3 regions of the Rhizobium sp. AN68 genome follow, and region 2 is predicted to be linked to each of the others. Evidence: riboswitches for the same ligand, from Rfam matches in the RefSeq annotation. Region 2 holds a riboswitch; each other region holds the start of a gene.
The links. Region 2 has a riboswitch for cobalamin ahead of RBH71_RS06215 (ABC transporter substrate-binding protein). Riboswitches for the same ligand answer to the same signal wherever they lie in the genome.
Positions count from the first base shown of each region.

Region 1: it holds a riboswitch for cobalamin, as region 2 does, so the genes downstream of both, bluB (5,6-dimethylbenzimidazole synthase) here and RBH71_RS06215 (ABC transporter substrate-binding protein) in region 2, are expected to answer to the same signal.
Region 3: it holds a riboswitch for cobalamin, as region 2 does, so the genes downstream of both, nrdH (glutaredoxin-like protein NrdH) here and RBH71_RS06215 (ABC transporter substrate-binding protein) in region 2, are expected to answer to the same signal.

Region 1 covers NZ_JARWMI010000003.1:1,509,075-1,515,247, forward strand. Annotated here, with positions in the region: gene RBH71_RS20425 (DUF2865 domain-containing protein) at 1-723, shown strand, start outside; gene bluB (5,6-dimethylbenzimidazole synthase) at 793-1,509, opposite strand; cobalamin riboswitch at 1,607-1,793, opposite strand; gene RBH71_RS20435 (TolB family protein) at 1,922-2,752, opposite strand; gene RBH71_RS20440 (VOC family protein) at 2,945-3,322, shown strand; gene RBH71_RS20445 (NAD+ synthase) at 3,471-5,150, opposite strand; gene RBH71_RS20450 (LTA synthase family protein) at 5,382-6,173, shown strand, end outside.
Region 2 covers NZ_JARWMI010000002.1:614,790-620,962, reverse strand. Annotated here, with positions in the region: gene argE (acetylornithine deacetylase) at 1-679, opposite strand, end outside; gene RBH71_RS06220 (GNAT family N-acetyltransferase) at 891-1,769, shown strand; cobalamin riboswitch at 1,809-2,045, shown strand; partial or broken gene RBH71_RS06215 (ABC transporter substrate-binding protein) at 2,210-3,242, shown strand; gene RBH71_RS06210 (FecCD family ABC transporter permease) at 3,239-4,267, shown strand; gene RBH71_RS06205 (ABC transporter ATP-binding protein) at 4,264-5,064, shown strand; gene RBH71_RS06200 (pseudoazurin) at 5,061-5,543, shown strand; gene RBH71_RS06195 (class I SAM-dependent methyltransferase) at 5,717-6,173, opposite strand, start outside.
Region 3 covers NZ_JARWMI010000003.1:12,625-18,797, reverse strand. Annotated here, with positions in the region: gene RBH71_RS13090 (alpha/beta hydrolase) at 1-492, shown strand, start outside; gene nrdF (class 1b ribonucleoside-diphosphate reductase subunit beta) at 521-1,495, opposite strand; gene nrdE (class 1b ribonucleoside-diphosphate reductase subunit alpha) at 1,512-3,701, opposite strand; gene nrdI (class Ib ribonucleoside-diphosphate reductase assembly flavoprotein NrdI) at 3,689-4,087, opposite strand; gene nrdH (glutaredoxin-like protein NrdH) at 4,100-4,321, opposite strand; cobalamin riboswitch at 4,577-4,801, opposite strand; gene RBH71_RS13065 (nucleoside triphosphate hydrolase) at 4,933-5,562, opposite strand; gene RBH71_RS13060 (ATP-binding cassette domain-containing protein) at 5,559-6,173, opposite strand, start outside.

The DNA.
Region 1 (6,173 bases), on a different contig from region 2:
CGCCAGCGCATTCTCGCCGCCCTTGACGCCAATGGCTGCAGCGCCATTCCGGAAACGGAAGCGCGCCAGCCGACGGCACCCGATGTGACACGTTACCCCGACGCCTTCGGCGAACAGAGCAATCCGCCGGGACAGGCAGGGCTTTCGCCCTACCCCAATGCCGCTGCGGAAGGCGGGCTCAGGACGCTGTGCGTGCGCACCTGCGACGGCTCGTTCTTCCCCATCGCTTCCAATGCCTCGCCGCTCGATTTCCGTGCGCAGGCCGAACAATGCCAGAAAATGTGTCCGGGTACGCAGACGGAGCTTTATTTCCACTCCATGACGGAGCAGGAAACGGCTGACATGGTCTCGGCTGAAACAGGAAAGCCCTATAAGGACCTGCCGACCGCCTTTGCTTATCGAAATGCCTCAACCAAAGCCCCAGGCTGCGCCTGCAACATGGCCGCCTATCACGAGGAGATGAAGCAGCAGGAGGCTGCGCGGCCGGAAGCTGAGAAACCCTATTCCAGCATCACGACCATTCCATCACCGCAAGGTGACACCCCCAAAAAACCCACCGAACTGCAGCAGGCCGCAAAGCCGCCGGAACAACCGGTTCCGGAACGCGACTATGACCCGAACAACAGCAGGGTCCGCGTCATCGGCCCTAAATTCCTGCCCGACCAGACAGGCCGGATCGACCTGAAGAACCCGGCGCTGAAGGGTATACAGCCGCAGCAATAGCTCCCATCAAGCACACGGTATGGAGTTGGCAACGCTCTATCTCACTCACAAGACGGTCGCGTGTTCTCTTTACCGCCCGCCCCAGCGATTGCGAAATACCAAATCCTCCAGCGGCACGCGCTGGCGCCAACCCTTCACCGCCAGTTCCGGCTCGGTATAAAGTGTATCGACGCGGCCGAGGCATAGCCAGGCGACGATCTCGATGTGGTCGGGGATCTCCAGAATGGTGCGAATGTCGCTATCGTGGAAAATGCTGACCCAGCCGACGCCGATGCCTTCGGCGCGCGCTGCAAGCCAGAGGTTCTGGATGGCGCAGACGGTGGAATAGACATCGGTGCGCGGATTGTGGGTACGGCCCAGCACCACCTTGCCGCCACGCGTCGGATCGCAGGTGACGCAGATGCTGAGCGGCGCCTTGCGGATGCCCTCAAGCTTGAGGCTGCGGTAAAGCGCCTGCTGCTCCCCCTCGAACATCGCCGCCGCCTCGCCATTGGCGCGGCTGAAGGCAACCCAAGCTGCCTGCCTGACCGCACCGTCAGTGACGAGCGTGAAATTCCACGGCTGCATGAAACCGACTGAGGGCGCGGAATGCGCCGCCTTCAGCAAGCGCTCGACCACATCTTCCGGCAATGGATCCGGAAGGAACTGGTCGCGCACATCACGGCGGGTTTCGATGGCACGGTAGATCGCCTCTCGCTCCCCCTCGGAAAACGGGTAGGCGGGCGAAAGCGCGTGATCGAATGCATCGGCGTCGAGCGAACTGGTCGCGAGTGGATCGGTCGGCATCGTCTATCCCCAACAATGCTGGCGCGCCGCCACGAAAACCGGCTCCGGTTTTCGCCTGCACGACGCGCTGCTGCAACAACCTGCCGCCGTCCACGCGGTCTGGTCTATTCTGTCAGGCCGGTCTTCTGACTCGGCTTCATCCGCCCACTTTCGCCTTCCCGAATGGATTCAGTGGCATCAAGAAAAAGGGCATCCGCCTCACAGCGCTGGGCACGTTCCGGTCTTGCACCGGATTCCCGATTCTCCCGCCGTAAAGGGCAGGCACCTGACGAAGAAGCTTATGAGCAACAAAGATTGCAAATACAAGTATCTTGCGCAGCGATGCGGCAATGTGACCGTGGCCACCTCACCTGCGTATTGCGGCCTTCAGCCGCCGCGCGGACGCGCGCCGGCTGAAGCACTCCCTACCGCATCACCCAACGGGAAAATACCGCACATAAGCGAACTCATCCCCGCCCGGTGACCAGTTGGGCGAATTCATCGTTCCCTGCCCGCCGAAAAGGTCAAACAGCGTTTCGGCGTTGCCACCATCCATATCCATCAGCCGCACGCGCACGTTGAGGTCGCGCGGATGGTCGAAGACATCGGCGTCGTAGGAGACGAAGACGACTTTGTCACCGCTGGGAGACGGATGCGGGAACCAGTCGCCATAGACGCTGTCGGTGATACGCTCGACGGCCGAGCCATCCACCCGCACGCGCCAGATCTGCATCTGGCCGGTGCGGCTGGAGTTGAAATAGATCCATTCTCCATCCGGCGAATAATCCGGCCCGTCATTGCGGCCCTCACCATGGGTAAGGCGTGTCTCAACGCCGCTGTCTATGTCCATGGAATAAATATCGAAAACCTGATCGCGAATACCGCAATAGGCGAAACCTTTCCCGTCCGGCGACCAGCCGTGCCAGTAGGACGGAAGGTTCTTAGTCATCAGAAGCGGCGTTCCGCCCGTCGAAGGCAGCAGATAGATGGCACTCTTGCCGAACTCCACCTTGTCGGAAATGGCATAAAGCGAACCGTCAGGCGAAATGCCGTGGTCATTGTTGCAGATTGTCGCAAAGCCGGTATCGACCTTTTCCGGCGAAGGGTCGCCGGCAAGTGACAGGCGATAAAGCAGACCGTCGCAGTTCAGAAGCAGGTATTTCCCGTCCGGCGACCAGTTCGGAGCCTCGAACAGCTCCGGCGTCTGCCACACCACCCGCATCTGCCGATTGCGGATGTTGAAGATTTCGATGGAACTGCGCATGCTGCCTCCCGGGCCTGTCGATCGTCTGGCGTGGAGCGTTGAATGGCACAAACATTCCGTTTGCATCCGCCACCGCCGTGATTATGATCCTATTGCCGCAGGCACCGCCCTGCAAATTCAAATAGGAAAAAACAGCAGCGTTCCGGCACCGCCCGCACCCCTGCCCGTTTCTCCCAGATCCGAGGTTCCGCGATGAACACCATCGCCGATCACGGCATCCGCTTCGGTCGGATCGCCGCAATGCTTCCTGTCAAGAATATCGAGAAGGCCCATGACTTTTATGTCCGTGTGCTGGGCTTCGAAAAGACCTTCGAAAACGGCAACCCTGTCGGTTTCATGATCCTGAAACAAGGTAATGCCGAGTTGCACCTGACATTGCAGTCGACGCACAAACCGGCCCCCTTCAATGTGGCGCATATGCTGGTCAGCGACGCCGACGCGCTGCACGCGCTTTGCAAAAGCCACGGGCTTCGCATCATCAAAAGTCTGCAGGACAAGGATTATGGCCTGCGGGCCTTCGTTTTCGAAGACCCGGATGGTAACCGCATCGATGTGGGGCAGGTTATTTAACGAGATAGGGAGACGGCGCGGCGTGTCCGCGCCGTTGGAGGAAAAGGATGCTTCTTCGCCATCGATATATGGCGAAGTCGCAGCATCCGCACTCCGTCACCCCGAACTAGATTCGGGGTCCAGCAAGCTCCCCCATGCCCTCCTTCGACTACCTGTCCCTGAACCGGTTGGTAATCGGATAACGGCGATCGCGGCCGAAGTTCTTCTTGGTGATCTTCACCCCGGGCGCGGATTGGCGGCGTTTGTATTCGGCGAGATAGAGCAGATGCTCGATCCGGTGCACCGTCGCGATATCATGGCCACGCGCGAGGATTTCCTCGACCGACATTTCCTTTTCCACCAGGCACTCCAGAATATCGTCCAGCACCGGATAGGGCGGTAGCGAATCCTGGTCTGTCTGGTTGGGTCGCAATTCGGCGGATGGCGCCTTGGAGATGATATTGGCGGGGATCACTTCGCCGGATGGCCCGAGCGCGCCCGGCGGCACATGGGAATTGCGCCAGCTGGAGATGGCGTAGACCTGCATCTTGTAGAGGTCCTTGATGGGATTGAAACCGCCATTCATGTCGCCATAAAGCGTCGCATACCCCACCGACATTTCCGACTTGTTGCCTGTTGTCACCACCATCGAGCCGAACTTGTTGGAAACGGCCATGAGAATGGTGCCGCGTGTACGGCTCTGCAGGTTTTCTTCGGTAATGCCTTCTTCCGTGCCTTCGAACATTTCCGAAAGCGCCGAAAGGAACCCATCCACCGGTTCGGCAATGGGCACGATATCGTAACGGCAGCCGAGCGCCCTGGCGCAATCGGCTGCGTCCTTCAGCGAATCCTCGGAGGTGTAACGATAGGGCAGCATGATGCAGCGCACCCGCTCTTCGCCCAGCGCATCAACAGCAAGCGCAGCGCAGATCGCCAGATCGATACCGCCGGAAAGGCCGAGAACCACGCTCTTGAAGCCGTTCTTGTTGACGTAATCGCGAAAGCCCAGCATGCAGGCGCGGTAATCCGCCTCCTCGCCTTCAGGGATTTTCGAGAAAGGACCGCTCTCACAGCGCCAGCCTTCTGCGGTGCGTTTCCAATCGGTAACGGCAAGGGTCGCCTCGAACTGGCTCATCTGGAAGGCAAGGGTCTTGTCGGCATTGAAACCGAAGCTCGCGCCGTCGAAAACCAGCTCGTCCTGCCCGCCAAGCTGATTGGCGAAGACCAGCGGCAAGCCGCTTTCGATTACCTGCTTCAGCGCCACCTGATGGCGCACATCCAGCTTGCCGCGATAATAGGGCGAACCATTCGGCACCAGCAGGATTTCCGCCCCGCTTTCGGCAAGCGTTTCGCACACACCCATATCGTTCCAGATTTCCTCGCAGATCGGAATGCCGATCCTGACACCGCGGAAATTATAGGGACCGGAGATCGAACCTTCGGCGAAAACACGTTTTTCATCGAACTCGCCGTAATTCGGCAGGTCAATCTTGTCACGCAGCGCGATGATCCTGCCGCCATCCAGAAGCGCAACCGAATTGTGCCGGCCCGTTTCACCCTGACGCGGAAAACCGATGACGACGCCCGGCCCGCCATCGGCGGTTTCCGCCGCCAGTTCTTCCACGGCCTTCAGGCACGCTTTCAGAAAAGCCGGCTTCAATACCAGGTCTTCCGGCGGATAGCCGGATATGAACAGCTCGGTCAGAAGCAGGAGATCGGCACCCTGCGTCGCCGCATCGGCCCGTGCTTCACGCGCCATGGCGAGATTGCCCGCCACGTCGCCAACAGTCGGATTGAACTGCCCGACGGCAATTCGAAGATGGTTTTTGATGTCGTGTCTGTCGCTCATGGCTTTTCAATACCGCGCCCGTGCCCGCTCCGCAACGCGGCAATTGCATGCCGCACCACCTTGATAGGATGAAGCCGCAACCGGCATTCACGCTAAGGTTATCACCGCACCGGCCACACTCCGCAAAGTTCATGTCGCGTTCATCGCGCTTATGTGACAGTTACATGACAGTTTTGCGACGCCCCGATTCACCTCCCCGAATTGCGCGGTGTCGCCTCGTAATACCGGAGTATGAGTTTGAGAAATTCGGCGCCAAAAACAACGGCTTCCGAAAAGGCTGATTTTGTCTTTTCGCCTGCATGGACGCGGAGCCTTTCCAAGCTTTCGGGTAAGGCCTACACGCTTGCCAATCTGACATTTTCGTCGGTCGTGCTTGTCGTCGCGCTGGAATGGATCGCCCGCGGTTCGCTAGTTGATGTCGGCACCTTCCTCACCTCATCCGCCCGCCCCGGCATGACCACCATCGCCGCCGTGCTGCTGCTGCTCGTAGCGCTGGATTCCATCCTCGGCCGCCGTTACCTGTCGCTCATCGCCGTTGCGCCGCTTTGCGCGCTGACAGGGCTTATTTCCGCGCAGAAACAGACCTATCTCTCCGATCCGCTTTATCCCTCCGACCTGCTGTTCGGCCGGCAGATCCTCGAGCTTCTGCCCACCATGCTGAAAGCCCAGCCGGTGACGGCCGTGCTGGTCGGCCTTGGCCTTTGCGCCACGGTTGCGGCCCTTTCCACCCTGTGGCTGCTGGCGCGGCGTTATTCGCCGGGCTTGAGCTGGCGCGAACGCGCCGCAGGTCTTGTGCTGGCGCTGCCGCTTCTGGCCGGCCTCGCCTCGCTCATGGACTATTCGCATTATTCGTGGGTGCGCGATCGTCTCAACATCATCCCCATGATGTGGGATCAACAGGAGAATTACCGCCATAACGGTTTCCTGATGGCCTTTGCCTTCAATATTCCCATGGCCAACGTCTCGGCGCCGCAGGGTTACGGCGAAAACAGCATCGCAGACCTGACCTCGGAACCCGCCGCC
Region 2 (6,173 bases):
GCGGCTCGAAAGTCGCTTCAAAGGGGCCTTTCGTCAGCTCATGTGCCGTCTCCACGGCCTTTGCCATGATGCCGGTCATCAGGTGAATGGCATTAACCCCCTGATCAGGCCGGGACGAATGGCCGGAACGGCCACGGATGGTAATGCGAGCTGCTGCTTTGCCCTTGTGTGCACGAACCGCCCGCATATTGCTCGGTTCGCCGATGATTGCGCCCGCCGGTGCGGCGCAAAGTTCAGGCAATCTGGCGAGAAGATGTGGAACGCCACGGCAACCCGCCTCCTCGTCATAGGAAAAGGCGATATGCACGGGACGTTTCAGCGCCATGCGCGAAAATGCAGGCGCCGCGGCGAGAACCGTGGCCAGAAAACCCTTCATGTCTGTGGTTCCGCGCCCGTAGAGACGATCATCTTCCGCCCGCAGTGTAAAGGGATCGGAAGACCATTCCGGCTCGCTGGCGGGTACGACATCCATATGGCCGGACAAAACATAGCCGGCGCGATCGGCCGGGCCGAAGGTGGCGAAGAGATTGGCGCGGTCGCCCTCCGGTCCCGCAAGCAGCGATACTTTCGCGCCGTGGCTTTCAAGATAATCGGCGATCCAGCCGGCAATATCGCCATTGGCGGTTCCAACGACCGACGGGAAACCGACGAGACGCTCAAGGATTTCGATTGCGTTCAATGGTCGTCTCCGCTGACCGGATTGTCATCCCGAAAGCTTAGAATGGACTGCGACGTTTATCTGCTGAAATGCGAATGATTTCGGTAGATTGTTGTGACCTTCCAGTGCTTTCAGAAAATTCGTGCTGGCGTAACCGGCTACCGTCGGATGTCGTGGGCTAGGCCGGGACCGGATGAAGGTTGTGAGCCGTAGGGGATGAGGGCCGTTGGTTATGGACCTGCTCAAAGTCGATAGTTTCGAGCTGCGGACCGTGTATATCGCGGACGTGGATGCCGATCATCTGCATGCACTCTCCATGGCCGTCGGATGGCGATATCACGCGAATGAATGGTGTTTTCTGCGGCAATGCGGCGTGGGTCTCGCTGCGCTCGATGAGATCGACCGTGTTGTCGCAACCGCGATGCTCTTTCCCTATGATCAGGGGTTTGCGACGCTCGGCATGGTCATTGTTTCCCCCCGCTTGCAGGGGCAGGGCGTAGCACCATGGCTGGTGCAGAAACTTGTCGCGAAATTCCCCACTGTCTCCCTGCGGTTGAACGCGACGGGAGCGTCGCGGCGGTTGTTTTCAAGGTTGGGTTTTGCCGGTGATACGGAAAAAGTATATCTGTTCCGGGGAAGGGCGAATTGCCTTTTCGAGATATCGCCGCCCGGCAGAAAACAACGAATAGAGCCGTTATCCGCAGGTCATCTGACTGATGTGGTGGAACTAGACCGGGCGGCTTTTGGCGTTTCGCGCCGGAACGTTTTGCAGCGACTTTTGACGCAGAATGCGGGTTACGGTGTGTTTGAGGCGGACCGTCTTACCGCTTTTGCGCTGCGCCGTGCGGCAGGGCGGGGCCACATTATCGGTCCGGTCGTTGCGGGTGCGGACATGGATGCGATTGCGCTTGTAAGGCGGCATTTTACCGATCTGGACGATGAGCTGGTGCGTCTCGACACCATCAGCGACAATAGTCTCTTTATTGATTTTATTGCGCAATCCGGGCTGGTGGTGATTGAAACCCTTACCACCATGTCCAAAGACGCGCCGCAACCGGCGCCCTCCGGCGCTACAAAAATTTTCGCGTTGGCGGGTCCGTCTTTGTGCTGAGCTGCAGCACTATCGCAATTGACGCCCAGGCGCTTGCCCCTTATGTCAGAAAGCGACGGTTCCTGAAGCCGAAGGGCAAAGGGATTAATAGGGAACATGGTGCGGGTGATTTCTATCGCCCAATGCCGTGGCTGCCCCCGCAACTGTAAGCGGATTGCCGTTCATCCTCGTGACGCCTGAAAAGCGTCATGCCACTGCACCCTTCAAGGTGCGGGAAGGCAGATGAACGGCGCATATTCGTGAGCCAGGAGACCTGCCGTCATAATATTGACCATCGTTACGGGCGGGGATGCCCGGAAGAGGAGCTGATTATGACCTTTCCGTCTGCGGAAACGTATTTAGAGTCCCGTTCTCCATCTCCACACTTGTTGTCGCTCTGTCACTACGCGTTTTGACGCGCGGCCTGCGGATCACGCCACTTTATTTAGACTGGAGAACATATGTTTCATTTCAAACGCCTGCCGGTTTCCGCCGGTCTTCTGGTTGTCGCATTAGCGGCCTTGCCCGCCGGTGCCGCTCAGGCTGCCGAAACCACCTATCCGCTGACGATCAATAGCTGCGGCCACGAAATCACCTTCAAGCAGGCGCCCGCCCGCACAGGTATCGGTCGGCCAGAGCACGACCGAGGTTCTCTATCTGCTCGGCGTGGCCGACAAGGTGGTAGGTACGGCGCTGTGGATCGGCCCGGTTCTTAAGGGTTACGAGGACGCCAATGCCAAGGTGGAGCGGCTTGCCGACAATGATCCGAGCTTCGAGGCGGTGGTTGGCAAGAGGCCGGACCTCGTGACGACGCAGTTCCAGTGGCAGATCGGTCCCGAAGGCGTTGTCGGAACACCGGAGCAATTCGCCGAACTCGGTATTCCCGTTTATACTTCGCCTGCCGATTGCATGGGCAAGGACAATTCCGGCGGCGGCGACGGCGTGCGCAAATCCGTTTTCACCATGGACCTGATCTACCAGGAGGTCCGCGACCTTGCGAAAATTTTCAACGTGCAGGATCGCGGCGAGGAAGTCGTTGCCGACCTGAAAAAGCGTGAGGAAGCCGCCCGCGCCAAGATCGCTTCGGCGAATGGCAAGATTTCAGCAGTCTTCTGGTTCTCCAGCGCCGAGCTGGATATCGATCCTTACGTGGCGGGCCGCAATGGTGCGCCGGGTTACATCATGTCCGCGCTCGGGCTGAAGAACGTTATCGAAAGCGATGAGGAATGGCCGACTGTTGGCTGGGAAACCATCGCCAAGGCCAATCCGTCCGTGATCGTTGCCGGCAAGATGGACCGCCGGCGTTTCCCCGCCGATGACGTCGCCGTCAAGCTCAAGTTCCTTGCTACCGATCCGGTTGCCAGCATCATGCCCGCCGTCAAGGCGGCCCATGTCTTCGAAATGGACGCGCAGGCGATGAACCCGACCATCCGCACGATCGAAGGCATTGAAACGCTGGCCGAGGCGATTTCCACAGCCGGTCTCGCCAAGTGAACGGTCTTTCCGTCAATCTTGGCAGGGCGGGTCTGGCTTTTGCCGCACTCGCCCTGCTGCTCGTCGCGCTGATGGCCGGTGCGGCCATCGGCGAGACTGCCATTCCGTTCGACGTGGTGGCAAAGACCATTGCCAATCGTGTCTTCCATGCGGGTTATCCGCTGGAGCCGCTGGATGAGGGCATCGTCTGGAGTTACCGCCTCAGCCGCGCCGTTGTTGCCGCGTGCTGTGGCGCCTCGCTGGCGCTGGCCGGTGCGGTGCTTCAATCACTTCTGCGCAACCCGCTCGCCGATCCCTATATCCTCGGTATTTCCGCAGGCGCCTCAACCGGGGCCGTGGCCGTGGCGCTTCTGGGCTTCGGGGCGGGGTTCCTGACGATGCCGGCCGGCGCCCTGATCGGGGCTTTTGTGGCTTTTTCGCTTGTCAGCCTTCTGGCGGTGCGGGCAGGGCACGGCAACAGCGCCATCATCCTGGCGGGGGTCGCCGGTTCGCAACTGTTCAACGCCATGACGTCGTTCATCGTCACCAAATCCGCCAATGCCGAACAGGCGCGCGGCATCATGTTCTGGCTGCTGGGCAATCTTTCGGGCGTGCGCTGGCCGGATGTCTGGCTGGCTTTGCCGGTCAGTATTGCGGGTCTTGGAGTGTGCCTCTGGTACGCACGCGCGCTTGATGCTTTCGCTTTCGGTGGTCAGGCAGCAGCTTCGCTCGGTATTCCAGTGCGCCGGGTCTATGCGGTGCTGATCTCGGTTTCGGCGGTCATGACGGCAGTCATGGTGTCGCTGGTCGGTTCCATCGGCTTCGTCGGTCTCGTCATCCCGCATGCGGCGCGCATCTTCGTTGGCGTTCGCCACGGCATGTTGCTGCCGGTGACGGCGCTGACCGGTGCAATTTTCATGATCATCGCAGATATTCTTTCGCGCACCGTCATTCCGGGGCAGGTGCTGCCGATCGGCGTGATCACTGCGCTGGTCGGCGCGCCCGCCTTCGCCTTTATTCTCGGGCAGAAGAGAGGCCGGTCATGAAATTATCCGCCCACGATCTGCATTTCCATGCCGGCAATCTCGACATCGTGCGCGGTGTTTCGCTGGAGGTCGCCACGGGCGAGTTTCTGGGTATCATCGGGCCGAACGGTTCGGGTAAAAGCACGCTGCTTTCCATGCTGGCCGGCATTCGCATGCCGCGTCGGGGTCATGTCATGCTTGGTGAGGAACGGCTTGCCACATTCGGGCGGCGCGAACTTGCCCGCAGGCTGGCCTTTGTGGAGCAGCAGGCCGAAACTACCGAGCGCATCAGCGCGCGACAGGCCGTGGAACTGGGGCGCACGCCCTATCTCGGCCCGCTTTCCGCATGGTCGCCAAAGGACGATGCCATCGTCGATGCAGCGCTCGGAAATGTCGATATGGCGGACAAGGCCGAGCGAAACTGGCATCACCTTTCCGGCGGCGAACGCCAGCGCCTGCACATTGCCCGCGCATTGGCGCAGGAGCCGCATATTCTGCTGCTGGACGAGCCGACCAACCATCTCGATATCGGCCACCAGATCGGCCTGCTCGATCTGGTGCGCAGGCAGGGACTGACGGTTGTGGCGGCGCTGCATGATCTCAATCACGCCGCCATGTTCTGCGACCGCGTCGCCATCATGCATCGCGGTGAAATGATCGCTGTCGGCCCGCCGCGCGAGGTCCTCACCTCTTCGACCATCGCCGATGTGTTCGGGGTGCAATCCGTCGTCACCACGGATGAAAGCGGATTTTCACATATTCGTTTTCTGCCGGCCCACGGTGCGGCCGATCACGCAAGGAAAGCAACGGCACGATGATGAAATTGAAAAGACTTGTAAATCTCCGCTTTGGCGCGCGGCAGCTTTGCGTTTCCGCGGGACTTGGCATGGTTGTGGCCACAGGGTTTTCCATTCAAGCCGGAGCCGAGACCTTCGAGGTGAAGATGCTGAACCGTGGCGAAAAGGGCTCCATGGTGTTCGAACCCGATTTTCTGGAGATCGCTCCCGGCGACCGCGTGCGCTTCGTGCCGACCCACAAGAGCCATAATGCCGCGACGATCGACGGTATGGTTCCCGAAGATATTGAAGGTTTCAAAAGCCGGATCAACGACGAATTCGAGACCGGGTTCGAAAAGCCAGGCTTTTACGGCATCAAATGCTCGCCGCATTACGGCATGGGCATGGTCATGTTGATCAAGGTGGGGGACGCGGTTTTGCCGCAGAGCTACAGGACGGTAGAGGTCCCAGGCCGGGCGAAGCCGCGCTTTGAGGAGCTATTCGAGCGGGCGGAAAAATGAGGTCCCTGCGTCGCATTTTCATGCGTCATGCCGGACTAGATCCGGCATCCAGCCAAGGCGCGTCTGCACCGTGAGAAACTATTATTCCGCGATCAAGGACTTGGTCGCACTGGACCCGGGATCACATCCGGGGTGACGGTGAGCTGGGCGGCAGCTTGGGGCCTTTGGTCGCCCTATCCCTTGCCGGACGTGTGCGGCTTCACGGCGCATATTGCATAACGGTGCTGCAATCCCCGCAAAATGCCTTTCAGCAGACTGAAATTTTTTGCCTGGGCACGATGAATGGCCTGAAGTTCCTGATCAATGGCAACGGGCTCGAAGCCGGTTTCACGCAACAGCGCCGCGACGTCACCAGCTCTTGCACCCTTTGAAAAATAGACCCGCGATAGAATGCTGTTGAAGGTGTTTTCCGGATCCGCCGGCTTGTGCGACTGGTCCGGCTTCACAAGGCCGATGCTTTCCAGACCCGCCGCCAGCTTCCTGACCAGTCTTTCGCGCCAGCCGGTGTTGACGAAATCGCCATCGACGATCAGCAGGCGTCCGCCGGGTTTCAAGACACGGAACCATTCGGCAAAGCTCGCCTTCGGGTCCACCAGCGTCCAGACCAGATGGCGGGTGATGATGACGTCG
Region 3 (6,173 bases), on a different contig from region 2:
TGGCTGGTCATGGAAGCGCTGCGACAATTGCGCTTCGAAGGCAGGAACGATGTGCTCTCCAAACTACAGGTAGTGCTGGCCGCGCCGGATATCGACGCCGATGTTTTCCGCAAGCAGATCGAGGTGGTGGGAAGGCTCAATCCGCCGCTCACCATTCTCGTCTCCAAGGACGACCGCGCCCTGAAGGCTTCCTCCATCCTGGGGGCCGACGTCACCCGCATAGGCGCGCTGGATGTGACCGATCCTCAAGTGCAGGAAGCCGCCCTGAAAGAGGGCGTTCAGTTCGTTGACATCTCCAAGCTCAAGGCATCGGATCCGCTCAACCACGACCGCTATGCGGCACTCGCGTCGCTGGTGCCACAACTGGAGGCGAGCCGGAACGGCAACGGCGAAAACGGCATAGGCCGCGCGGGTGCCTTTGTGTTCGATGCTATCGGGGCAACGGTATCCAGCCCCTTCCGGCTTGCGAGCCAGGTCGTGAACCCGCAATAACTTTTGCGGGTTCTTGGCGACAACCGGTTCAGAAATCCCAGCCTTCGTCTTCTGTGGCGACCGCCTTGCCGATGACATAAGAAGAGCCGGAGCCGGAGAAGAAGTCGTGGTTCTCGTCGGCATTGGGAGACAGCGCCGAGAGGATCGCAGGATTGACCCGGCAAGCCTCGGGCGGAAACAGCGCCTCGTAACCCAGATTCATCAAGGCCTTGTTGGCGTTGTAATGCAGGAACTGCTTGACGTCCTCCGTCAGGCCAACGCCGTCATAGAGGTCTTGGGTATATTTGGCCTCGTTGTCGTAAAGCTCGAGCAAAAGATCGAAGGCGAAATCCTTGATCTCCTGTTTTTCCGCTTCGCCCAGACGTTCGAGCGCGCGCTGGAACTTGTAGCCGATGTAATAGCCATGCACGGCCTCATCGCGAATGATGAGACGGATCAAATCGGCCGTGTTGGTAAGCTTGGCGCGACTTGACCAGAACATTGGCAGGTAGAAGCCGGAATAGAACAGGAAGCTCTCCAGAAACACGCTGGCGACCTTCATTTTCAACGGATTTCCGCTATCATATTCGCGCATGATGAGCGCGGATTTGCGTTGCAGGAATTCGTTCTCCTCCGACCAGCGATAGGCGTCATCGACGTCAGGCGTGGAGCAGAGCGTCGAGAAGATCGAGGAATAGGAGCGGGCGTGGACCGCCTCCATGAAGGAGATGTTGGAAAGCACCGCCTCCTCGTGCGGCGTCGCCGAATCCGCCATCAGGCGCACGGAACCGACGCCGTTCTGGATCGTGTCCAGCAATGTCAGCCCGGTGAAGACGCGGATCGTCAGGGTCTGCTCTTCCGGCTTCAGCGTTCCCCAGGACGGGATATCGTTGGAGAGCGGCACCTTTTCCGGTAGCCAGAAATTCGATGTCAGGCGATTCCAGACTTCGAGATCCTTGTCATCCTCGATGCGGTTCCAGTTGACCGCGCGAATACGGGACGCGGGTTTTACGGCAATATTCATTGTCTTGTCCCTCAATTCAGAGCGTGCAGGATACGCAGCCCTGAACCTGCGTGCCTTGCAGCGCCATCTGGCGCAAACGGATGTAGTAGATGGTCTTGATGCCTTTTTTCCAGGCGTAGATCTGCGCCCGGTTGATATCGCGCGTCGTTGCCGTATCGCGGAAGAACAGCGTCAGCGACAGACCCTGATCGACATGCTGGGTGGCCGCCGCATAGGTATCTATGATCTTTTCCGGACCGATTTCGTAGGCATCCTGATAATATTCGAGATTGTCGTTCGAAAGGTAGGAAGCCGGATAATAAACACGGCCGATCTTGCCTTCCTTGCGAATTTCAATCTTCGAGACGATGGGATGGATCGAGGAGGTCGAGTGGTTGATATAGGAGATCGAGCCTGTGGGCGGCACGGCCTGAAGGTTCTGGTTATAGAGGCCGGTCTCCATGACGGCCTGCTTCAACGCTTTCCAGTCCTCCTGTGTCGGAATGGAAATGCCAGCTTTCTCAAAAAGGTCGCGGACCTTTTCCGTCGCGGGCAGCCATTCCCGGTCGGTATATTTATCGAAGTAGTCGCCCGAGGCATATTTGGAGTTTTCAAAGCCCTTGAAGCTCTGGCCCCTGTCAGTGGCGAGGCGATTGCTGGCGCGGATGGCGTGATAGGTCACCGTGTAGAAATAGATATTGGTGAAATCGATGCCCTCTTCGGAGCCGTAGAAGATGCGCTCGCGCGCCAGATAGCCATGCAGGTTCATCTGACCAAGCCCGATGGCGTGGCTCGCATCATTGCCCTTTTCCACGGAAGGGACAGACGAGATGTGGCTCATGTCAGAAACGGCCGTCAGCGCCCGGATGGAGGTTTCGATCGTCTTGCCGAAATCAGCCGAATCCATTGCTGAAGCAATGTTGAGCGAGCCGAGATTGCAGGAAATATCCTTGCCCATATGGCTGTAAGAGAGATCGTCGTTGAACTCGCTCGCCTCGCTGACCTGTAGGATTTCCGAGCAAAGATTGCTCATGCTGATACGGCCGGCGATCGGATTGGCGCGGTTCACCGTATCCTCGAACATGATATAGGGATAACCGCTTTCGAACTGGATTTCTGCGATGACTTGGAAGAACTCGCGTGCCTTTATCTTCTTCTTGCGGATGCGGCTGTCGGCGACCATTTCCTGATATTTTTCGCTGACGGAAATCTCGGTAAACGGCACGCCATAGACCCGCTCAACATCATACGGCGAGAACAGGTACATATCCTCGTTGTTTCTCGCGAGTTCGAAGGTGATATCAGGGATCACCACGCCGAGCGAAAGGGTTTTGATGCGGATTTTTTCGTCGGCGTTTTCGCGCTTGGTATCGAGGAAACGCATGATGTCCGGGTGGTGGGCATGCAGATAGACCGCGCCAGCGCCCTGGCGCGCGCCAAGCTGGTTGGCGTAGGAGAACGAATCTTCCAGCAGCTTCATGACAGGAATGACGCCAGAGGACTGGTTTTCGATCTGTTTGATCGGCGCGCCGGCTTCGCGAATATTGGTCAGGGACAGTGCTACGCCACCGCCACGCTTGGAAAGCTGCAATGCTGAATTGATGGACCGGCCGATGCTTTCCATATTGTCTTCCACACGCAGCAGAAAACACGAAACCAGCTCACCGCGGCTTTTCTTGCCAGCGTTGAGAAAGGTCGGGGTTGCCGGCTGGAAGCGGCCGGAAATGATTTCATCCATCAGATCGCGGGCAAGCTGCTCGTCGCCACGCGCCAGAGCCAACGCCACCATGCAGACGCGGTCCTCATAACGCTCCAGGTAACGCTTTCCGTCGAAGGTCTTCAGCGTATAGGACGTATAATATTTGAAGGCGCCGAGAAATGTCGGAAAACGGAACTTTCTGGCATAGGCCTCGTCGTAGAGGTCACGGACGAAATTGAAGGAATACTGGTCCAGCACCTCCTGCTCGTAATATCCCTCGGTAACGAGATAATCGAGCTTTTCCCTGAGATTATGGAAAAACACCGTGTTCTGATTGACGTGCTGAAGGAAATATTGCCGTGCCGCAAGGCGGTCCTTGTCGAGCTGGATCTTCCCGTTTTCATCGTAGAGGTTCAGCATCGCGTTCAGCGCGTGATAGTCCAGTCCCGCGTCCAGGTGTTTCTGCGCAGCGGTTACTTGTTGTTTGGCATCCGTGTTGCGCACCGCGCTCGAGGTCAGCGTGTCCAAAATCGTTCCAATCCATGATTGACGTTGGCGACATCTTCCTCCGTGCCGAGAAGCTCGAAGCGGTAGAGAAACGGCACCGCGCATTTACGCGACACGATATCTCCGGCGGATGCGAAAGCTGCGCCAAAATTCGTATTTCCCGCCGCTATGACGCCGCGAATGAGATTTCGGTTTGAGGGCTCGTTCAAAAACCGGATAACCGGTTTCGGTACAGCTCCTTTCATGCCGCCACCCCCATAGGTGGGGGTGACGAGAACATAGGGCTCCGACACGTGAGGAACGTCTTCCTCGGCGCCGAGCGGCAGGCGAAGCAATCGTCGCCCCAGTTTCTGAAGGAAGCGATGAGTGTTCTCAGACCGGCTGGAATAATAGACGATCAGCCCCATCGCATCGCCTCCTCAGCTGATCGAGCCAATCATGTCCGGACGGAAACCCGCCCAATGGCGTTCGCCGGCAACGACCACGGGAACCTGCATGTAACCAAGGCCGCGAACGTGATCGAGGGCATCCGCATCTTCGGAGATATCGACGATCTCGTAGCTGACACCGATGCGGTCAAGCGCACGATAGGTGGCAGTGCACTGGACGCAGGCGGGCTTGCTGTAAACGGTGACGGTCATAGTTTCCTCTTTCGAAGCCGCTTTTACGCACGGCTCAACATTGCCCGCCTGCAATCACAAGCGGGTGGCGATGGTTCTGTCATTCTGGCGAGGCGCGCGGGTCAGGCCGCGTAAGATCGCTGTCTACGCCGACGAGCGTAGAAACTTATAAAAATGCACTGGCATGACTTCACCCCGAAGCTTGTTCTGGAGGCGGCAGAAAAGGGCGCACGCAATTCATTTGCGTCATACACCTTCCTTCCGGACACCCCGCCCGTGGACGTTTTCGCTCAAGGCAGGTCTCCTGACTTGCGGGTCAAAACATCCATTCCCACCTTCCCGGAGCACTTAGCGCCAGTGGCTCAAATCGGAACGATGCTCACCGCTTACAGTTGCGGGGGCAGTTTCGGCATTGCTTCACCATAATGGTGTTGCGCACCGAATTCCCGTCTTAGCTCCCGACGCTTGCGAATCGAAAGAACCTTGAACACCACATATAGTATATGAGGAATTTTTTTCGTCAATAATTAGACATGCGAAAGCCCCACCCTGTGGATCAAAAAGATTCAACACATGGTCAACAAAGGCTTAACGGTGAATGCTCGATGCCGCCTACGGACGGAAGCGGCGGGTTATTCCCAGATATCGATGCGAATATCGGCGGGGCGGGAGTTCTCAATCACCCGCTTTCCGTTGGGAAGATCATTTTCGAACAGTTTGGCGTGAATCTCGGTCGCATCGAGACCATAGCCCTGCCATCTATCCCGCAGGCGTTCCTCGAGCACCGCAACGGATGGGCCTACGAAGACGGTAAGATCGAAGCTGCCGGAAAGCTTCGTCCACGGCGCCTCGCTCAACAGCAGATAGTTGCCTTCGGCAAGGATGAAGCGTGTTTCTGGCGCGATGGCGCGAGCGGAGGCAATGGCTATTTCGCGGGAGCGGTCAAAAACCGGGACAAGAACTTCTTGCCCGCCCTGACGAACTGCGGAGACGATATCAAGAAAGCCGCGCACGTCGAAGGTCTCCGGTGCGCCTTTTCGCGGCAAGAGCCCCCGTTCTTCGAGAATACCGTTATCCATATGGAAGCCGTCCATGGGCAGGACAGCCGCAGCCTCGCCGCGCGCCACGAGGGCACCGCACAGGGCATCCGCCAGCGTGGATTTGCCGGCCCCAGGGGGACCGGCAATGGCAATGATAAAACGAGATTTATCCTCTGCCCGCCGAAGAACATCTTCGACGATCGTTTCAAGCTTCAACGTCATGCGGCCAGCGTTTCCTTTGGCGCTTCCTTGGCGCCCGTCATGAAGGCGACGGCGTCGGACATGGTATAGTCCTTCGGATTGATGACGCATAAACGCTTGCCCAGCCGATGAATATGAATCCGGTCAGCAACCTCGAAAACATGCGGCATGTTGTGCGAGATGAGAACGATCGGTAGCCCTCGCGCGCGCACATCCAGAATAAGCTCGAGAACGCGGCGGCTTTCCTTGACGCCGAGCGCCGCCGTCGGTTCGTCAAGGATGACGACCTTGGAGCCGAAGGCGGCTGCACGCGCCACCGCAACACCCTGGCGCTGGCCGCCGGAGAGGGTTTCCACCGCCTGATTGATGTTCTGGATCGTCATCAGGCCGAGTTCAGAGAGTTTCTCACGGGCAAACTTTTCCATCGCCGGACGGTCCAGTGCCCTGAACAGGCTTCCCTGAATACCGGGTTTGCGGATTTCACGGCCGAGAAACATATTGTCGGCTATGGACAATGCGGGAGACAGCGCAAGGTTCTGATAAACGGTTTCGATACCAGCCTTGCGCGCCTCGATCGGCGAGCGGAACTGTACCGGCTTGCCTTCAAGCTTGATCTCCCCTTCATCGGGTGT